Regions from separate parts of the Xenorhabdus sp. Sc-CR9 genome, predicted to be linked through region 1. Evidence: predicted binding sites of a transcription regulator. Region 1 holds the regulator's gene; each other region holds the start of a gene.
What was found. Region 1 encodes CRP, which controls carbon source genes, mostly activating them, when cyclic AMP is high. Its sites were predicted from a motif close to ATGTGANNNNNNTCACAT; they were not measured.
Positions count from the first base shown of each region.

Region 1 (6,330 bases):
AAATGTGATGTAATTGTTAATGTAGCTAATCCCTATCATTCTTATGTGGTTTTTACAGTGCCTGGAAGATACTGGATGAATTCTTATTCACTATAATTCGGATAAATTCTCAAGAAGCTAATGATCTTAGCTGAAGTCCTAACCATTCAGCTCTATTAGAATTGATTAGAAATGATGAATTTTTTTGATGTAATCCCTTGTTGTTAATTGGAGATTTTTTATGAATGATAAAATCATGAGTTGGCCACTTTTCGCGTTGGCAATCTCCGCTTTTGCGATTGGTACTGCAGAATTTATTATTATGGGTTTGCTACCACAAATTTCAGTGGATCTGAGTATTTCTATACCCACTGCCGGATATCTGGTTTCAGGTTATGCAATTGGTGTAGTAGTTGGTGGTCCTTTGTTTGCATTTGCCCTACGTAAAGTGGAAGAAAAAACGGCACTTCTACTGCTTATGGTTATTTTTATCGTTGGGAACTTAGCCTGCAAGTTAGCATCCGGTTTTGAAGTATTATTGATCGCTCGAGTTTTTACAGCATTTAGTCATGCATCTTTTATTGGTATAGCTGCGGTTTTGGCATCACGTATAGCGCCGCCTGGCAAGGAAGGAAGGGCTATGACTCTTATGCTTACTGGCATGACCTTGGCTAACGTCCTAGGTGTACCGATCGGCTCTTATATCGGTTTAGAGCTTGGTTGGAGAACGACATTTACAGGTGTTGTTATCTTGGGGCTATTGTCTTTATTTATGGTATTTATTCTTGTGCCATCCAGAAAAGTTACGAAATCTGGTAAGCATGAAAATAGTGTGATTGGATTGAAACGACCTATTGTTTGGCTCGGGTTAATGACCAGTGTGATGGCATCTGCAAGTATGTTTTCCTTCTTTACTTATATTGTTCCTGTTCTTCAAGATGTTACTCATGTAGAACCGAAATTTGCCAGTTTTGCTTTGATGATCTGTGGTATTGGAATTACCATTGGTGGGCTGCTTGGTGGGCGGCTTGCAGATTGGAACCTCACCAAGTCTTTGATTTTGTCGTTATGCATTTTAATTGCAACACTCGTTGTTTTTTATTGGGCAAGCCATATAAGATATCCGGCTGTAATTAATATGGCTATCTGGGGTTGTTTATCTTTCACAGTAGGAATGCTCTTGCAAGTCTTGATAATTAGAGTTGCCGGGGAATCCGCAAGCTATGCTTCAACTCTGAATATTGGTGCATTTAATCTTGGTAATGCTATTGGTGCGTGGATTGGTGGGAGAGTTATTAATGCTGGATTCCCTTTGAATTCAATCTCCCTAGTGGCGGCTGCTATCTCTGTTGTTACTTTAGTGATGGTACTTATTATTTTTATTAGTAAGGATAGGCAACTTTTGATCTACCGGCCATCGTAAGCCAATTAATCAGTAATTTTGCTTTCAATGATAACTATCAAAATAATTAGCCCAATATCATCACTGACAGTTCAGTGTGGTTCATAAAGCGATTATTAACCAGTGCCCAGGCTATTCGGGCATTTTTATTCGCCAGAGAAACCGCCGCTTTATTGAGTCCACTGCGGGATATCATATTTTAACCAGCATTGTAATCCATTACATTGTTCGTTGGGAATTTTTTTGAACCCTATAGACAACTGAACGGGCACGATGGATAAGTATTTCTCGCAAGTCAAAGAGGAAGTTATTTCCCTCTCTATTATTATCTCACTATTTATTTCATTGGTGACGATACCGATTATTCTGCAATTACTACCAGTCTAAATTTTGATGGGAATTTCAGTTCCTGCTCTTTACTAAGCAGAGCAATGTGATATTTACCCACTTTGGTGCGGAAAGGGCATTAATATGGAGTTTATTCCCAAAATAGCTCTTCCAAAAATATGCGAATATAAAAATTACATAGATAGATTTTCTTCTAATCACCTAAAAATACTCGTAAATGTAGGTAAATATTTGGAACTTATCCCTATAGGGAATTACACTTAATGAGTTTTGTTGTTATGAGTTTTATTGTTGACCTCAAAAATAAAGGAACCATCAATGTTTAAACGTATTTTTGTGTCGCTTATGGCTGCATGTGCTATCGGTGTGATAGCTACTCCAGTATTGGCAGCTGAAACTCACGTGAAGCTGATGACATCAGCCGGAGAAATTGAACTTGAGTTGGATAGTAATAAAGCACCAATTACCACCAAGAATTTCGTTGAGTATGTCAATGAAGGGTTTTATAACAACACTATTTTTCACCGTGTGATTCCTGGCTTCATGATTCAGGGCGGCGGTTTTACAAAAGATATGAAGCAAAAAGCCACTAGGGAGACAATCAAGAATGAGGCGGATAATGGCTTGCGTAATCTTCGTGGCACAATCGCGATGGCGCGTACCGCAGATAAAGACAGTGCAACCAGCCAGTTTTTTATTAACGTTACCGATAATGCTTTCCTTGACCATGGTCAGCGTGATTTTGGTTATGCAGTCTTTGGCAAAGTGGTAAAAGGCATGGATGTGGTTGATAAAATTTCTCAGGTCAAGACAGAAAATGTTGGTCCTTATCAAAATGTACCAGCAAAGCCTATCGTGATCTTGTCAGCCAAGATCGAGCCTTAATCTTTCAATCTCCTGTTTTGTAGGCTGTTCTCACTCACCCCAGAAACATAGCCGTCTATGTTTCTGGGGATTAATGAGAGATTCCTGCCTCTCACCAAGGGACAGTCTTCGGCTGGACAAATTCGTTCCCGACGAACTTGTCGGTTCCTTTACTGTCGCACTGCCTCTTGAAATCCATTGGTTATAAGCCATAAGTAGATACTCGGATAATCGCCCTTGATTGTTTGGGTTGCACTTTACTTCTCTGAGTTTCCCTTCTCTGTCGCTACTATTCTAACAGTGCTTCTGTGGTATGATGAGTACTTCGTTGCCGTTAATAGTGTTTATCTGATTTTATTTTACCGTGAGACATAATGCATAATACCCTAATGTGGGTAGGGTAACTTATAAAACTATAAAATCAGTAGGATATACTCCTATGTTATTAATAATAGATAATTACGACTCTTTTACATTCAATTTATATCAGTATTTTTGTGAGTTAGGGACAGAGGTTTTAGTTAAACGCAATGATGAGTTGCAGCTTGAAGATATCGAAAAGCTGGCACCCACGCATTTAGTGATTTCACCTGGGCCTTGTACGCCAAATGAAGCAGGGATCTCGCTGGAAGCGATTTCGCATTTTGCCGGAAAGTTACCTATTCTCGGTGTGTGTTTGGGGCATCAGGCGATAGGGCAAGCTTTTGGTGCGAGCATAGTCAAAGCCCGTGAAGTGATGCATGGAAAAACCAGTTTGCTCCATCATTGTCAGCAGGGGGTATTCAAGGGATTGGATCATCCATTGACCGTCACTCGTTATCACTCTTTGGTTATTGCTGCGGAAACCCTTCCGGCATCATTTGAAGTAACGGCATGGAGCCAACGCAATGGTGATGTGGATGAAATCATGGGGATACGCCACCGTACTTTGCCACTGGAAGGGGTGCAATTTCACCCAGAAAGTATTCTTAGTGAGCAAGGACATGAGTTGTTGAATAATTTTCTTAAATATTAATCTGGTAACACCAAACCCCTCACTCTACTGTTTTTTTATTTGCTATAATGTGGTTTTTTATTCATATTTAATGACTATTATTTCACTTAGATGTGGTAAATATAAAAACAAGGTGAGGGAAATGGTAGGAAATCCTCTGGCTTGTTCTGTTGGTTGTGCAGCTCTGGATATTATCAATACGCCAGAAGTATTGGCCGGAGTGGAAGAACGTCATGATATGATCATTTGCGCATTGGAGAATCTGAACCAAAAATATGGCATTTTTCAGGAAATTCGTGGAAAAGGGCTGCTTATCGGCGCTGTATTGAAAAAAGAGTATCAGAGTAAATCCAGAGATATATTGCAGAAAGTGGTTGAACAGGGGTTGATGTTATTGAGTGCAGGAGACGGTATTCTGCGTTTTACGCCGTCATTGGTGATTCCTGAGGATGATATAGCAGAAGGCATGGCACGGCTGGATATAGCGATAACGCGGTGGTTAGATAAATAAGCTGGCAGCCAGATAAAGCAATAACAGAACAAAGAAGCCAGTGGGAATCTCGTAGATTACACTGGCCCGGTTTTTCAGGAACTAACGGGTCCCATAAACGACAATAGTTTTACCATGTGCAGAGATCAGGTTTTGATCTTCCAGCATTTTCAGAATGCGGCCAACTGTTTCACGTGAACAACCTACAATTTGTCCAATCTCCTGACGTGTGATTTTAATCTGCATACCATCAGGGTGAGTCATCGCATCAGGCTGCTTAGCCAGATTGAGTAATGTTTGGGCGATACGGCCTGTAACGTCCAGAAAGGCCAAGTTACCCACTTTTTCGGAAGTTGTTTGCAGGCGACTTGCCATCTGAGCAGATAAACGCATTAGAATGTCAGGATTAACCTGAATTAACTGACGGAATTTCTTGTAAGAAATTTCAGCCACTTCACAGGCGCTTTTAGCGCGCACCCATGCTGTACGTTCTTGCCCCTCTTCAAACAATCCAAGTTCACCAATGAAGTCTCCCTGATTTAAATAAGAGAGAATCATCTCTTTACCTTCTTCATCTTTTATTAGAACAGCAACTGAACCTTTAACAATGTAGTAAAGCGTTTCTGCTTTCTCGCCTTGATGAATAAGCGTGCTCTTGGATGGATATTTGTGAATATGGCAGTGTGACAAAAACCATTCAAGAGTAGGGTCTGTTTGTGGCTTGCCGAGAACCATTCGCTTTATCCTCTGTTGTTATTTCTGCCTTTATGAAGTGAGAAACAGGCCGTTTCTCTTAAGGCTAGTTTTATAAAGTCAATAGATTAACATATTAACTTGCTGAAAAACTGACAAACGAGAATTTTATATGGATTATAAAAATTTCAATATACAAGTGTATTGATCTTAACCCATATACCTTGCCAGTCTCGCATGTAGACTTGTTTGTAACACAGGAAAACGTTTCTGTCTTCTCTTGTATCGCTTCAGCATATTAAACTGGTTATCAGATTACCAGAAATTGGTCTAGAGACGTGGTCTTATTGATTTTATATTTATAATAACGAAAGATAATGCTGAATACTGTCCTTTTAGTGAAGTATTTCACGTTGTTTTTGCATGTATTAGTTCTTCATGGTTATGATTTTTATCAGGCTGATTTATCGCCACATAAATCACTTATTTATTTTAATAAAACAGGCGGCATTATTTTTTGTTACCTGTTTTATTAAAAATAAAATGAAGCCTAGATCATGAGATCTTTTTACCTTCCAGTAATTGTTTGACGAGCGGTGCCATAATTAACTCCATAGCCAATCCCATTTTTCCACCCGGCACGACGATAGTATTTATACTGGAAATAAATGAACCCTGAAGCATTGCCAGTAAATAGGGAAAATCAATTTGGCTTAGACCTCGAAAACGAATCACGATAAAACTTTCGTCTAACGAAGGAATGGCCTTGGCAGAAAAAGGATTAGAGGTATCAACAGTGGGAACGCGCTGAAAGTTGATGTGTGTGCGTGAAAATTGAGGAGTGATATAGCGAATATAATCGTCCATTGAGCGAACAACAGAATCCATAACAGCTTCTTGAGAGTGTCCACGCTCGCTGGTATCACGGATCAGTTTTTGTATCCATTCCAGATTGACTATAGGTACAACACCAATCAGCAAGTCAACATAGCTGGCAACATTATGTTGTGGCGTGACAACACCGCCGTGCAGCCCTTCGTAAAACAGAATGTCGGTGTTTGACGGCAATGGTTCCCATGGTGTGAAAGTGCCTGGTACTTGGTTATAAGGAACAGCTTCATCATAGGTATGGAGGTATTTGCGGCAGCGACCACTGCCTGTTTCCCCATAATCATAAAACGTCTTTTCCAGCATGCTGAAATCATTGGCTTCTGGCCCAAAGTAACTGATATGCCTGCCCTGCTCTTTCGCTTTTCGGATCTCAGCATCCATTTCTGGGCGAGTATAACGATGAAAACTATCTCCTTCAATGAGTGCAGCAGTTACATCAAGTTGTTGGAAAATCTTACGAAAAGCTACACTGGTCGTTGTCGTTCCTGCTCCACTGGAGCCAGTGATTGCAATAACAGGATACTTGGCAGACATGAACAGACTCCTTATTAATAAAAATTTGGATTATCTTTTTAATCAGTCTCTTATGATGAATAAAATGGGCCAAACCTTATGGGCGGAACATCTCTTTAGGCATGATATTGGCAGTTTCATGTAATTCAGACCATA
Region 1 is NZ_CAWQTY010000194.1:2,163-8,492, forward strand. Features, by position in the region: gene AACQ81_RS14175 (MFS transporter) at 221-1,402, shown strand; partial or broken gene AACQ81_RS19770 (hypothetical protein) at 1,449-1,675, opposite strand; gene ppiA (peptidylprolyl isomerase A) at 2,048-2,614, shown strand; gene AACQ81_RS14190 (aminodeoxychorismate synthase component II) at 3,033-3,608, shown strand; gene AACQ81_RS14195 (aminotransferase class III-fold pyridoxal phosphate-dependent enzyme) at 3,730-4,098, shown strand; gene crp (cAMP-activated global transcriptional regulator CRP) at 4,180-4,812, opposite strand; gene AACQ81_RS14205 (phosphoribulokinase) at 5,326-6,195, opposite strand; gene AACQ81_RS14210 (YheU family protein) at 6,272-6,330, opposite strand, start outside.

Region 2 (6,330 bases), on a different contig from region 1:
AGGAAAAAATAAAAGAATTTAACAACAAAAACAGCGCCTTAATCAATCATTAAAGCGCTACTAAATATTTTGCAAAAAAGACTTTAGAACATCACAGCATTGCGAAGTAAATCATGCCGACAACTGCGCCAGTGGTGCCGAGAATGGTTTCCATCATCGTCCAGGTTTTCAGTGTCTGTGCTTCTGTCGCACCGGTAAATTTACCAAACAGCCAGAAACCGGAGTCGTTAACATGGCTAAGTACCAAAGAACCACCCGCAATACACACAGATAACGCTGCCATTTGTGCACCAGAATAACCCAGTTCACCAATCACTGGCAGAACCAGCCCTACCGTGGTCAGACACGCTACAGTTGCCGAACCCTGAATTACACGTACGACACCCGCCAGAATAAAGCATGCCATCGCAATTGGCAGACCCGCACCAACCAATGCATTACCCAATGCCGGCCCAACACCGGAATCGACCAACACTTGCTTAAATACGCCACCTGCACCCGTTACCAGCAGGATAATCCCTGCCGGCTGAATGGCAGCGGAGCAAACATCCATGACCTTATCTTTGCTCATGCCACGACGGATTGCCAGACCATAAATCGCCACCAGACATGCAACCAAAATCGCCGTGAAGGGATGACCGATAAATTCCATCCATTGGTATAGCTCAGATTGCTTATCCACGAAACGGGCACCAATAGTTTTCAGCCCGACCAACACCAGCGGGAACAATACCAGTGCCAGGCTGAAACCAAAGGAAGGCATCTGGTTTTTACCAATGCTTGGAGTACTCAGATCCTCAGGCAGATCCAGCGTGACATATTTGCTGATAAAATTGCCGTATATCGGGCCGGCCAGTAACATGCTGGGGATCGCAGCACTCAAGCCAATCAGGATCATCCAACCAAAGTCTGCTCCCATTTGAGAAGCCAGCAGCATGGGAGTCGGCCCGGGAACCAGAAATGCCGCAGCCGACGCAACACCGGCAAACAGCGGGATCGCCAGCTTCACTACATTGCCATTGGTGCGGCGCGCCACGGCAAATACCACACCAATCAGCAACACAACTGCTACATCAAAAAACAGGGGCAAGGCACAGATAAGCCCGGCGATACCCAATGCGTAATTGGCCCGTTTTTCCCCGAAACTGCTCAGTAGTTTCACTGCAATCTGATCAAGAGCACCTGTTTCATGCAGAATTTTGCCAAACATCGCGCCCAGAGCCACAACAACAGCAAGAAAACCCAACGTACTCGACATACCGTTTTGCATGGTTTGGGTGATGTTTTCCAGTGGCATTCCTGAAAAAATTCCTGCCCCGATCGAAACCAGCATCAATGCAATAAAAGCGTGCATTCTGGCTTTCATCACCAGAAACAGCAATAAAAGAACAGAGCCGACGGCCGTCATAACCAGAGTTAATGTACTCATTAACGCTCCTCGCTAATACGGTCAATAGTTTTAATTGCGTTTTGGATGACTTCATCAAGGGAAGGTTTAATATCAATCTGATGAACATCTTTTTCATCACCGTCCGGCTCTTCCAGAGTCTCAAACTGTGAGATCAGCATTTGTGGTTTGAAAAAATGCCCCTTGCGTGCTTTCAGCCGACTTTCAATTAACTCAAAATCCCCTTTCATATAGAGAAATGACAGATTCTTATTGCCATCACGCAGTATATCCCGATAGCTTTTTTTTAAGGCAGAGCACACGAGAAGAGAGACATGATTGGTACGTTGCATGGCAAAAATGGCATCATTGAGTGCCTTCAGCCACGGCTGACGATCATCATCATTTAAGGCATGGCTTTGTGCCATTTTCATAATATTGGCGCGAGGATGCAGAAAATCCCCGTCCAGAAATACTGCCCCCAGCTCACGGGCAATCCCGTTGGCAACCGCAGATTTACCGCTGCCGGATACCCCCATCAAGACAAAAACATGATTTAACTGCTGGGTACCGCTCATATCAAACTCCTTTATGCAGACCTTACTGATTAGCTATCCATTTGAATTAAATTAAAAATATTAGCCATGCAATATGACCAGCCAAACAGTAACTTTAAAAAATATAGCCTGCACAATTGTTATCGGTAATTAGGTTACCGGTAACATTAACAGCGCGACAGGGTGGCGGGCAATCAATCAGGATCGCCAAAAAAGGAAAATGTGAGGTTTATCGCAATTGAAGATGAAGAAGCATCATTTTGAGCTACAAAATTTAAACACTTTCATCCATTAAATACTGTTACCCATCAGATACTTTCACCCAATGAAAGGGTGAATCCGACATCGATCAGAGTGTGTTCCAGTTTGTTCCCCTTCAGGCGAGTAAGTAAGGCTTCTGCTGCCTTACGTCCCATCAGGTCACGGGGAGTCAATACACTGGCAAGTTTTGGTGTCATTACCTGACCGATGTCATGACCATGAAAACCGGCTATAGAAATTTCTTCCGGTACTTTAATCCCCTGGCGCTGGCACTCAAAAACCGCACCAATGGCAATATCATCATTCGTGCAAAACAAACCATCAACGCCGGGATATTTCTGGCAGGTTTCCAGTAAAAGCTGAGCCCCCAATGAATAGGATGAACTATCGGGTGTCATTACTTTTCTCGGCTGAAGCCCGGCGCTACGCATCGCGACTTCAAACCCTTGCAAACGGATCAGCGTCCTCTCATCTTGTCGGGCACCAAGATAAACCACATTCTGGCAGCCGCTCTTGATCATTGCCATCGTCATCTGACGCGCCGCTTCAAAATTATCGATGCCCACAGCAATATCAAGGCAAGGCGATACGCTGTCCATCAGTTCTACTACGGGAATTCCTACGGTCTGTAATATCTTCAACGTCTTGGGGGTGTGCGTTCGTTCTGCCAAAATAAGGCCATCAATATTGTAAGAAAGCAGGGAAAGTAAACGCTCTTCTTCTTTTTGGGCAGAATAGCCATAGTGAGCCAGCATGGTCTGATAGCCATTGCGATCTGTCACATGCTCGATCCCACGGATCACTTCAGCAAAAACCTGATTCGTCAGGGAAGGAAGCAAAACGCCGATTGCACGGCTGGTGGAGTTGGAAAGAATATCTGGTACACGGTTGGGAATGTAACCCAACTGATCCAAAGCTTCTGCTATTCGTTTTCCCAATGCTTCAGAAACCTGATCCGGATTACGCAAAAAGCGGCTGATCGTCATTTTTGTGACCCCAACGAGGTCTGCAACATCTTGTAAAACAGGGCGTTTTTTCTTCATTTTCAATATAATGCAATCAGTTAACGAGACAATCAGATGAATAGTCAGCGGTTTTAACACATTTATACACCATAACAACATGCTTTTTAGCAAAAAATGCTGACGCATGTCTCATCTGATTTATCCACTGTTCCTGAAATTGTGATGCTTTACACACACCTGAGTGAATCCCGATAAATAATTTGGGGAGTAAATGCGGGATGAATACATGCTGCTCGCTCGCCACTGTCATAACCGATGCAAGCTGATGGACTTACCCAATGGTTCCGCCAGTGCCGTAAAACGGGCAAGTTCATACCAAATTTGCGGATCGAGTAAAATCACATCGGCTTCGTTGATACACGCTTCCAACTCCAGAGCTGGGGTAGACACTCTCGCTGTGCAACACCATAGAATGGTTTTCGTGGTGTTATTTTCTTTATTGTTATTCCGTTATTGCTTCTCGTGAAATGAATTATAGGAGCGCCCTCATCTTAGTTAAGGCTAGCAGGTTATTTTGTGATGGCTGCAATAGGAGTATCATAATTTGACTGATTTATAAGCTGAAAAAATGGTAGAATTTTTTCACTCTAGAAAATTATTATAAAACAGATGGATAAATTTAGAGTGTTCCCCGTAAGTACGGGGATAAACAGTTGATGAGAAAGAAAAAGCGATTACTTTTACAGTGTTCCCTGTAAGCACGGGGATAAACCGAGATGTTTTGTCGCGTGCACCTCGTCGTTAAATATAATTACTTATTTAATAAAAAGCCGAATTTACAGACTGATTATTAAAGAACATTTTAGTAGTCATTTATTTTGATTTAGTCAACACACAAACAAAACTAAAAAATTTATTAGACCTTAGTTTATTTTTAGCAACCATAATATGTTGAAGTAAAAATAAATACCAAAATAATCACGGCTAAAAATGATTAGGTTTATTAACATATAAGAGAGAAGAAATTCATTTTATTTGGTAATAAAACAAACGAAAACTCCAAATTGTGCAAAAAACTGCCTCCGAGCATAATTCGTTAATGATTGCCAAAAACAGCTATGCTAACCTACGCCGCCTTTTATCCCCTTATCGTTGATTTTGTAGACAATTTATTTGTCAAAAATAGGAAGCGAGTTAATTTATGAACTTAACTAACACCAGCAAATTGTTAGCTGCCACCTTATGTTTTACAGCTTCATACAGCTATGCAGATAGTGATCGCCCGCTTTTCTCATTGACCATGACAGAATCAGGCGTCCCGCAAACCAACAATGACGGTAGCTTATCCCGTTCTGCCAAATCTGAATCGCGTATTCTGCCAATTTGGGGCGATAAAGCACAGGAAAAAGGCTATGACCTGCCAGAGCCGTTTGGTGCCAGTTATAGTTATATGAATATGCGGCAGGATATTGTTGTAGATAGCATTAAATTTCAATTCCATAACATTAAACCAGAATATAAGAATTTTTTTGAAAAAGCGCTCTTTGTTAATGCTGGCAAGACGCGCCAAAAAAGTGAAACCCATATGCTTAAGCTTGATTCATGGGTATTTCCTTTCCTAAACATTTATGGTGTCTATGGAAAAACCAAAGGTAAATCCAACACAAATATAGATAATATTGCCTTTTTAACAGATACTCATTATATGAAAAATATTCCTTTCGAACTAAACTTCAAAGGAAAAACTTTTGGCGGTGGGGCAACCCTTGCCGCTGGTTACAACCAATTTTTTGCCACATTAGATGCTAATTATACCCGTACTAATTTAGATATCTTAGATGGTGATATTAGTGCTTTTGTTCTGACACCTCGTGTTGGTTATGAATTTGTATTTAACCCATTAATTTCTGGTCAAGGTAATACCAAAGTTCAGGTGTGGGTCGGCGCTATGTATCAAGATATTACTCAACGCTTTAAAGGTGATGTAAGTAAACTCAGTTTGCCCTCTGAGCTGGATGGAGCATTTAGTCTTTTGAATACTATGAACCCTAATACGGAAATTAAATTCGATGTCAAACAACACCTTGCCTATAAATGGAACAATACCGTTGGTGCACGTTTCGAAGTTACCCGTAATTTCAACGTAATCTCCGAGGTCGGTTTTGGAAACCGAAATACCTTCTTTATTTCCGGGGAGTTTCGTTTTTAATGTTTGGTTTCGCAACTTTCAAAAGACTGGTGATTTCCAGCTTCTTTATTTTTACCGTTTCAGCCGCGCACGCTGATATCCTGCCAGAACGGCAAAAAATTGATGGTTGGCTAAACAAATTAGGCGGAAGTAATTCTTTTGATGCCCGCAAGAAAATTGATTGGGGCATATTGCCCGGCCCTTTCTACACCCCTGAGATGGGAGTAGGAATTGGGGTTGCCGTGGTTGGTTTATATCGGCCTGACAGCTCAGATCGTATCAGCCAGACGTCTTCGCTGGGACTCAGTGGCTTTGGTTCTTCTACCGGTGCATTTGGCCTGAACTTTACCAATTATAATTTCCTTGCCAATGACCAATGGCGGTTATTTGTCTCCGGTACAGTAAATAACACCCCGACTTATTATTGGGGTAAAGGCTACAAAGCCGGTAACGATAAAAGTAATAAAGAGAAATATAACTCACAGGTATTTGATATTCGTCCCCGCCTGCTCTATCGCGTCGCTGATGCCACTTATATGGGGTTAGGCTGGAATTTCTCATCCGTCAATGCTAATGATCCGGATGCCGGCGCAAAACGGTATTTTGAACAATCCGTCGGCAGGCGTTCAGTTATCAGCTCTGGTGTCAGTGTCCACTTCAGTTACGATACGCGGGATTTCTTGCCCAATGCACAACACGGTCAGGTATTTGAGATCGTTTATACTTATTTTTCCCCAGAATTCGGGGGAGATCACCGTTTCCAGACTACGCAGTTACAATTTTCAACCTATCACTCGTTATCCGATAAGACGGTACTGGCCTTTGATAACTATGCCCGTTTCAGTGTCGGTAGTGTGCCGTGGAATCAATTATCGTTACTCGGAAATAGTCAGCGGATGCGCGGGTACTATGAAGGTCGCTATCGTGACAACAATATCTTCACGACACAACTGGAGCTAAGGCACAAACTTG
Region 2 is NZ_CAWQTY010000055.1:56,559-62,888, forward strand. Features, by position in the region: gene gntU (gluconate transporter) at 92-1,429, opposite strand; gene gntK (gluconokinase) at 1,429-1,965, opposite strand; gene gntR (gluconate operon transcriptional repressor GntR) at 2,253-3,248, opposite strand; gene AACQ81_RS03135 (hypothetical protein) at 3,477-3,620, opposite strand; gene AACQ81_RS03140 (hypothetical protein) at 4,372-5,379, shown strand; gene AACQ81_RS03145 (BamA/TamA family outer membrane protein) at 5,379-6,330, shown strand, end outside.
Region 2: the regulator CRP is predicted to act here: its motif matches at 2,165-2,182, upstream of gntK (gluconokinase).

Region 3 (6,330 bases), on a different contig from region 1:
GTTCCGATAATAAAGGTCAGTATACAAGCAACTAATTTTTTGTTCATAATTTCATACCCTATTTTTGTGTGTAAATAAAAGTACTTGTCGTTTTCCAGCCTTGTTGGCTGCATTCATTAATGTTACTAGATTTTTCTTTAAGCTATAATATATGGCTTATTAGAAAAGGCGTTTAATAACATAATGTCTACCACTATTAGGAATCAGGTTATAGATTATTTAGAGAGTATTTTTTACTCGCCAAAAAATATACCGAGATTCACTCTGTGGCGTTAGCAGTGATAGTCGATACTATGATTCATGACAGTATAAAAGCAACTAATTTTCTATTCATGATTCCATATCTCATTTAGTCATAATGGATAAATATATCGACGTTTACAACATGTTCAATATCAGAATTGAACGTGATTATTCTTGCAATTGTTCTATGTTTTGGCTATCTATTTGTCCAATGCATTTATGATTTGTTTATAAAATAACAATGATGTATCTCTGAGATTTTTATATAAAAAAGCTACTGAATGATTTATAAGAGAAATATCCAGTTAAATTGATATTTAATTATATCATTTCTATTTTTATTATAAATTAGGCTTTTTATTACTATGTATATGGGGATATTATAACTGTCGTCTTTTCAGTCGCAGATTTGTTGATTACGCATACTTATCTTTTTATAAACATACGGTTATCTATGCTATAAAGGCAGAGGCATGTATCTTTTCATGAACCTCTATATTCCATAATGGGGAAATAGTGTGGGGGAGTGTGAGACAAACGGGATAAATCCGAGAGTTATTTTTAATGCGTTTTGATGAAATATTTTGAGATATTATAAAAGTTAAAATCCACGTTGAATTACGTGGATTTTAATGACTTTTCTGCTAGGGATAAGGCATCGTTAGATGCCTCAGACATAAAAAATCAGACGTTAAATAAGAAATTCATCACATCGCCGTCTTTGACGATATAATCTTTCCCTTCTGCACGCATTTTACCTGCTTCTTTCGCACCTTGTTCACCTTTGTAAGTGATGAAATCTTCAAACGCGATGGTTTGGGCACGGATAAAGCCTTTTTCAAAGTCAGTATGAATTTTACCCGCTGCTTGTGGAGCCGTAGCGCCTACAGGGATTGTCCAGGCACGAACTTCTTTTACACCGGCAGTGAAGTAAGTTTGCAGGTTCAGCAGCTCATAGCCCGCACGAATAACACGATTCAACCCTGGTTCTTCCAGACCCAGTTCAGCCATGAATTCTTCGCGGTCGGCATCTTCCAGTTCTGCAATATCAGCTTCAATCGCAGCGCAAACAGGAACAACGACAGAACCTTCTTTTTCTGCGATGACACGAACAGTGTCAAGATGTGGGTTATTCTCGAAACCATCTTCATTGACGTTAGCAATGTACATGGTTGGTTTCAGCGTCAGGAAGCTCAGATAACGAATAACCGCTTTTTCTTCTGCACTCAGGTTTAAAGCACGCAGCATACCTGCTTGTTCGAGGTGGGGAAGGCACTTTTCCAAAGCTTCCAGCTCTGCTTTAGCGTCTTTATCACCACCTTTGGCTTTTTTCTGTACACGCTGGATAGCGCGTTCGCAGGTATCCAGATCCGACAGAGCCAGTTCAGTATTGATAATGTCAATATCGGCAGCAGGATCAACCTGACCTGAAACATGGATGATGTTGTCGTTTTCAAAGCAACGCACAACATGGCCGATTGCTTCTGTTTCACGGATGTTGGTCAGGAATTGGTTACCCAAGCCTTCACCTTTTGAAGCGCCTTTTACCAGACCGGCAATATCCACAAACTCCATTGTGGTCGGCAGTATACGCTGTGGCTTGACGATTTCAGCCAATTGGTCAAGACGTGAGTCTGGCATCGGCACAACACCAGTGTTTGGCTCGATAGTGCAGAACGGGAAGTTTGCTGCTTCGATACCTGCTTTGGTCAGCGCATTGAATAATGTAGATTTCCCAACGTTAGGCAGGCCAACGATACCGCATTTGAATCCCATATATTTATCACCTTAAATCACTTATAAACCAACGAGCAATATGCTTGTCGGTGAGTTATACAAATTGGCGCTATTATACACGCAATAACCCGCTGCGCCACGTACTCCCAGTCAGGCGCTGGCTTTGAATGCGTGTAAACGGTTAATTGCCTTGCTCATGCCATCTTTAATCAGAATATCAGTGCAGCGCAATGCTTCATCAATGGCATCGTCAATCAGATTTTGCTCACTGGCAGGTGGCTTGCCGAGTACGAATCCCACAACTTTATTTTTATCACCCGGATGGCCTATACCAATGCGCAGGCGATGAAAGTTAGGGTTATTGCTGAATTTGTTCTGAATGTCTTTCAGGCCGTTATGACCGCCATTGCTGCCGCCTAACTTCATTTTTGCCACACCAGGCGGTAGATCCAATTCATCGTGTGCTACCAGAATCTCGTCCGGTTGGATGCGATAAAACCCGGCAAGGGCAAGGACAGATTTACCACTGAGATTCATGAAAGTGGCTGGCACCAGCAGGCGGATGTCCTGCCCATTTATATTGATACGGGCGGTATAGCCAAAAAATTTATTTTCTTCTTTCAGGGATTGGTTATAGCGGTGTGCTAATGAATCGACAAACCATGCCCCGGCGTTATGTCTGGTCTGCGCATATTCAGTTCCAGGATTTGCCAGGCCAACGATTAATTTTATGTTACTCACAGTTTTGGTTCGCTTATTGGCAATAAAACAAAAAAGGGCATTAGTTTACCTATCTAAAGGCCTGAGTACAAAACTCATTATGTGTTTTATTTTTTAGAGGCAGAAAACAAAGGCGTAGTTTGAAAGATGAAGGATATACTCGTCATGCTACCGTTATTTAGGCAGATCTAGTTTGGATAAATGCAAACTATTAATAAATATTATTCCGACATAATGTAAAAAATTAGGTTCAAGTTTGTACGGATTGTGATCACCACCTCAATAACCTTTGAAAAATCAAGGCTATAATTAATACAAAGAAAGATATCTACTTTCGTGCTTTTTAGTTCGTTGGGTTTGCAAATTGCGTTCGCAAAAAGTATTGGAGGTTGGTTATGAAGCGTAAAAAGGCTTTTATCTTTGGTAACATTCTCATGGGGTTGGGAATGGCTGCAATGTTTCTCAGTTTGGCCTATGTATTGCTCGGTCATGTCTTTAATTTGGGGCTGTCTGAATTATTGACGGGCGTTGCATTAATGGGGCTGTTTGTAGGGGCATTAATTTGGTTGGCGGGAGCCAGTATTGGTGGACGGGAACAAGTGGCTGATAAGTATTGGTGGTTAAAAAATTACGATGAACGTTATCGTCGCAAAAAAACATAGACTCCCATGATTAATAGATTAAAAAGTAACTAATTTAATTAAGGCGGTAAAAAAATTACCGCCTTAATTGCTTTTCTTTTTATAAATTTTCTAATTTTTATCTTGAATTAATCTTATCAAAATTTGACATTCAAACCGAAATTAAAATTATAGTTACGCGAGAAATCGTTAGCACTGTTTTCATGTGATACAGCGGCAAATGCGCGAAAGTCGTTGGTCAGATTAGCATTCACTCCTACCGTGTATTGAACATGATTTCTGGCTTGTTTTTTTTGCAGTACGAATGATGTTATGGTGGAATTGATGGCACTGCGCAGTGTATAGCGTTCGTTATTGAACTGATGATTGAACAGGATTGAGGCGTATGGATTGAAACGGCCTAATTGTGTGTCAATTCTCCAGCCCACTGAACCTACATTGGGGTTATAGTTTTGATTACCAAAGTGCATGGAGGTGCTGTTATTGCCGGATTCACGGTAACCATTGATATCTCCATTGTCCCACGCATATTGGATAATTGGGCTGGTGGTCAGGTATTGCGTGATAGGAATATTCCAGCCTGCCGTAATTCTCCAACCCCACTGTTTACCAATTGTTGAACCTGATTCTCTGCGCGTGGCTTGTCCAAGCTGGATGGTACGTGACAGATAATTGTAATTGGTGTGGGAATAATGAAGATTACCACTCAACCAGCCATTACCCGCATAGTTCCATAGCGCATAAGTGGCTATAACATGGCCATTCGCGGCATAATGGAAATTATAGGAGGGGTTCTGTTCATCCTGATAATGAGAAATTACTAATCCGAATAGTAAATTAGCCGTTAATTGATAGTCGCTACCCAATGTGAAAGTGTTATTGCCACTGTCGGTATAACCGCCGAATATACCAATTTTACCTTGGTCATTATGCCCATTGCGTAGCTGTTGCAGATGACCATCCAGTGAGGAAGTAACGTTTTTGGTTGGTATTCGGTTGACTTGATTCAGCACCATCACCTGTAGAGGGGCCTCATAGATGGACGTAATATACTGACCAATCAACCGATGTGCATAAGGTGTTGGATGAAAGTTATCGGAAAATAAGTAAGATTGGTTTTTATCAACCTCTGGATCGGAAGAAACGCAAAATACGGCATACTTGCCTTGTGGGCAGGTATAACCCAGTGTATTGGAAAAGCCATAGATAGTCGGATCATCAATTACTTCTTGCAGGAGGCGGTTGACATCGGCACGAAGGATATTGCCGTTACCGAGTTGTTCGTCTACTTTTTGGTTATATTTGTCAGAAAATTGGGAGGCAGTTTTGCTGGTTTTATTATAAGCATTCAATAACTGATTGTAGATCTCGTCAGCCTTAATTGGATCGTGGGGAGCTTTATTTTCTGCAATCTTTTTGAAAACGCCTGAGATTACCTTGTTTCGAATATCAGCATTTGGTGTAGAGTACTGGTTAATGGCTTTGTGGGTCTGTTTAAGAATTTTATCAATTTCTGCACTGGGAATTTTACTTTTTTGTAATGCTCCTGTAAGTACTTCATCCATGATTCTGGGTGTTTTACCAATATCAGGTACATTAGGAACAATAATTAAACCGGCCCCAGCTTTAATGAGTTGATTGACCTGAGATGCAGCGGATGCGGAACTATTATTAATAATATATTCCGCCTTGTTTTTATTGCCTTTTGCTAAAAAACTCAGAGCTTCAGCGATATTATTACCTCCCACCCAGTGTATATAAATACCATTGGGGTCAGCTTTTTCAGAATGTTTCTTTAAATATGTGGCGATTTGATTTTGTGTTGTGGGGTTAAGGAATATGTTAGGTTTTTCTGAGCCATTGGTCGTTGCACCACCTTGTGCGTAATTATTTCCACCATATTTAGATGGTGTTAACTTTTTGTTTGTGAGCTTTCTAGTTATATATTCATCGTAAAGTTCAGCCTTTTTCCCATCTATAGTGAATTTTCCTATATTCCCACCATCGCTCAAACTATCACCAAAAACATAGATATCATCATAGGCATGCGCATTTGTCATGAAATTCATTAAAACGACTGTTATAGCTGATATTAAAAAAAGTGCTTTTTTCATCCTGATTCTCCTGAAAACAATTCACTATTTTTACGCCAGCACACAACCTTGAATTAATTGCAGAATAATTTCTCCATTTTACTGGTTGAGGCCTGATTTTTTATCATTTCAGTTTGATACTACTTCTGGCTGTATATATGAGGATTCAACGTGGTGTTAATGTTTTCATTTGAATATTGAGTAGAGAAGAGACAAAAAAATGCAAGGCATTGATAGTCATGCCTTACATTTTGATTGAGGGTTCTATTTCAGTTTTTAGGTAGTGTGTTTATACAGAATTAAAAGCTGGCGTTGATCCCTAAACTGAAATTGTAGTTAGGATCTTGAGCATTGCCGTCATTACGAGTCACGGATGCAAAACCTCGCACGTTATTGATCAGGTTTGCGTTCACACCAACAGTATACTGACGCCAATTGGTGTTCTGTTTTCCACTTTCCTGCACAAAAGAGGTTCTGGAGCTATTAATCGCGCCGCTCAATTTATAGTGTGTATCATCAAATTGATGGTTAAACTGGACAGAGGCGTAAGGATTGAAGCGACCCAGTTTAGTGTCCACCCGCCATCCCAGAGTTCCAACCTTGGAGCTGTAATTTTGATTACCAAAGTTCATGGAGGAGCTGTTATTACCGGATTCACGGTAACCATCGACATCACCTTTATCCCAAGCATATTGAACGATTGGGCTGGTGGTCAGGTAATTCGTGACAGGGATATCCCAACCTGCGGTAATACGCGCTCCCCGTTGTTTACCTGTGGTAGAGCCGGTTTCTCTGCGAGTGTATTCACCAAGCTGAATGATACGGGTCAGACTGTCATAATTGGTGTGTGAATAGTGAACATCGCCACTCAGCCAGCCGTTGTTGTAATAATTCCA
Region 3 is NZ_CAWQTY010000169.1:34,400-40,729, reverse strand. Features, by position in the region: gene AACQ81_RS09285 (hypothetical protein) at 1-47, opposite strand, end outside; gene ychF (redox-regulated ATPase YchF) at 928-2,019, opposite strand; gene pth (aminoacyl-tRNA hydrolase) at 2,131-2,721, opposite strand; gene ychH (stress-induced protein YchH) at 3,096-3,362, shown strand; gene AACQ81_RS09265 (autotransporter outer membrane beta-barrel domain-containing protein) at 3,479-5,401, opposite strand; gene AACQ81_RS09260 (autotransporter domain-containing protein) at 5,734-6,330, opposite strand, start outside.
Region 3: the regulator CRP is predicted to act here: its motif matches at 2,966-2,983, upstream of pth (aminoacyl-tRNA hydrolase).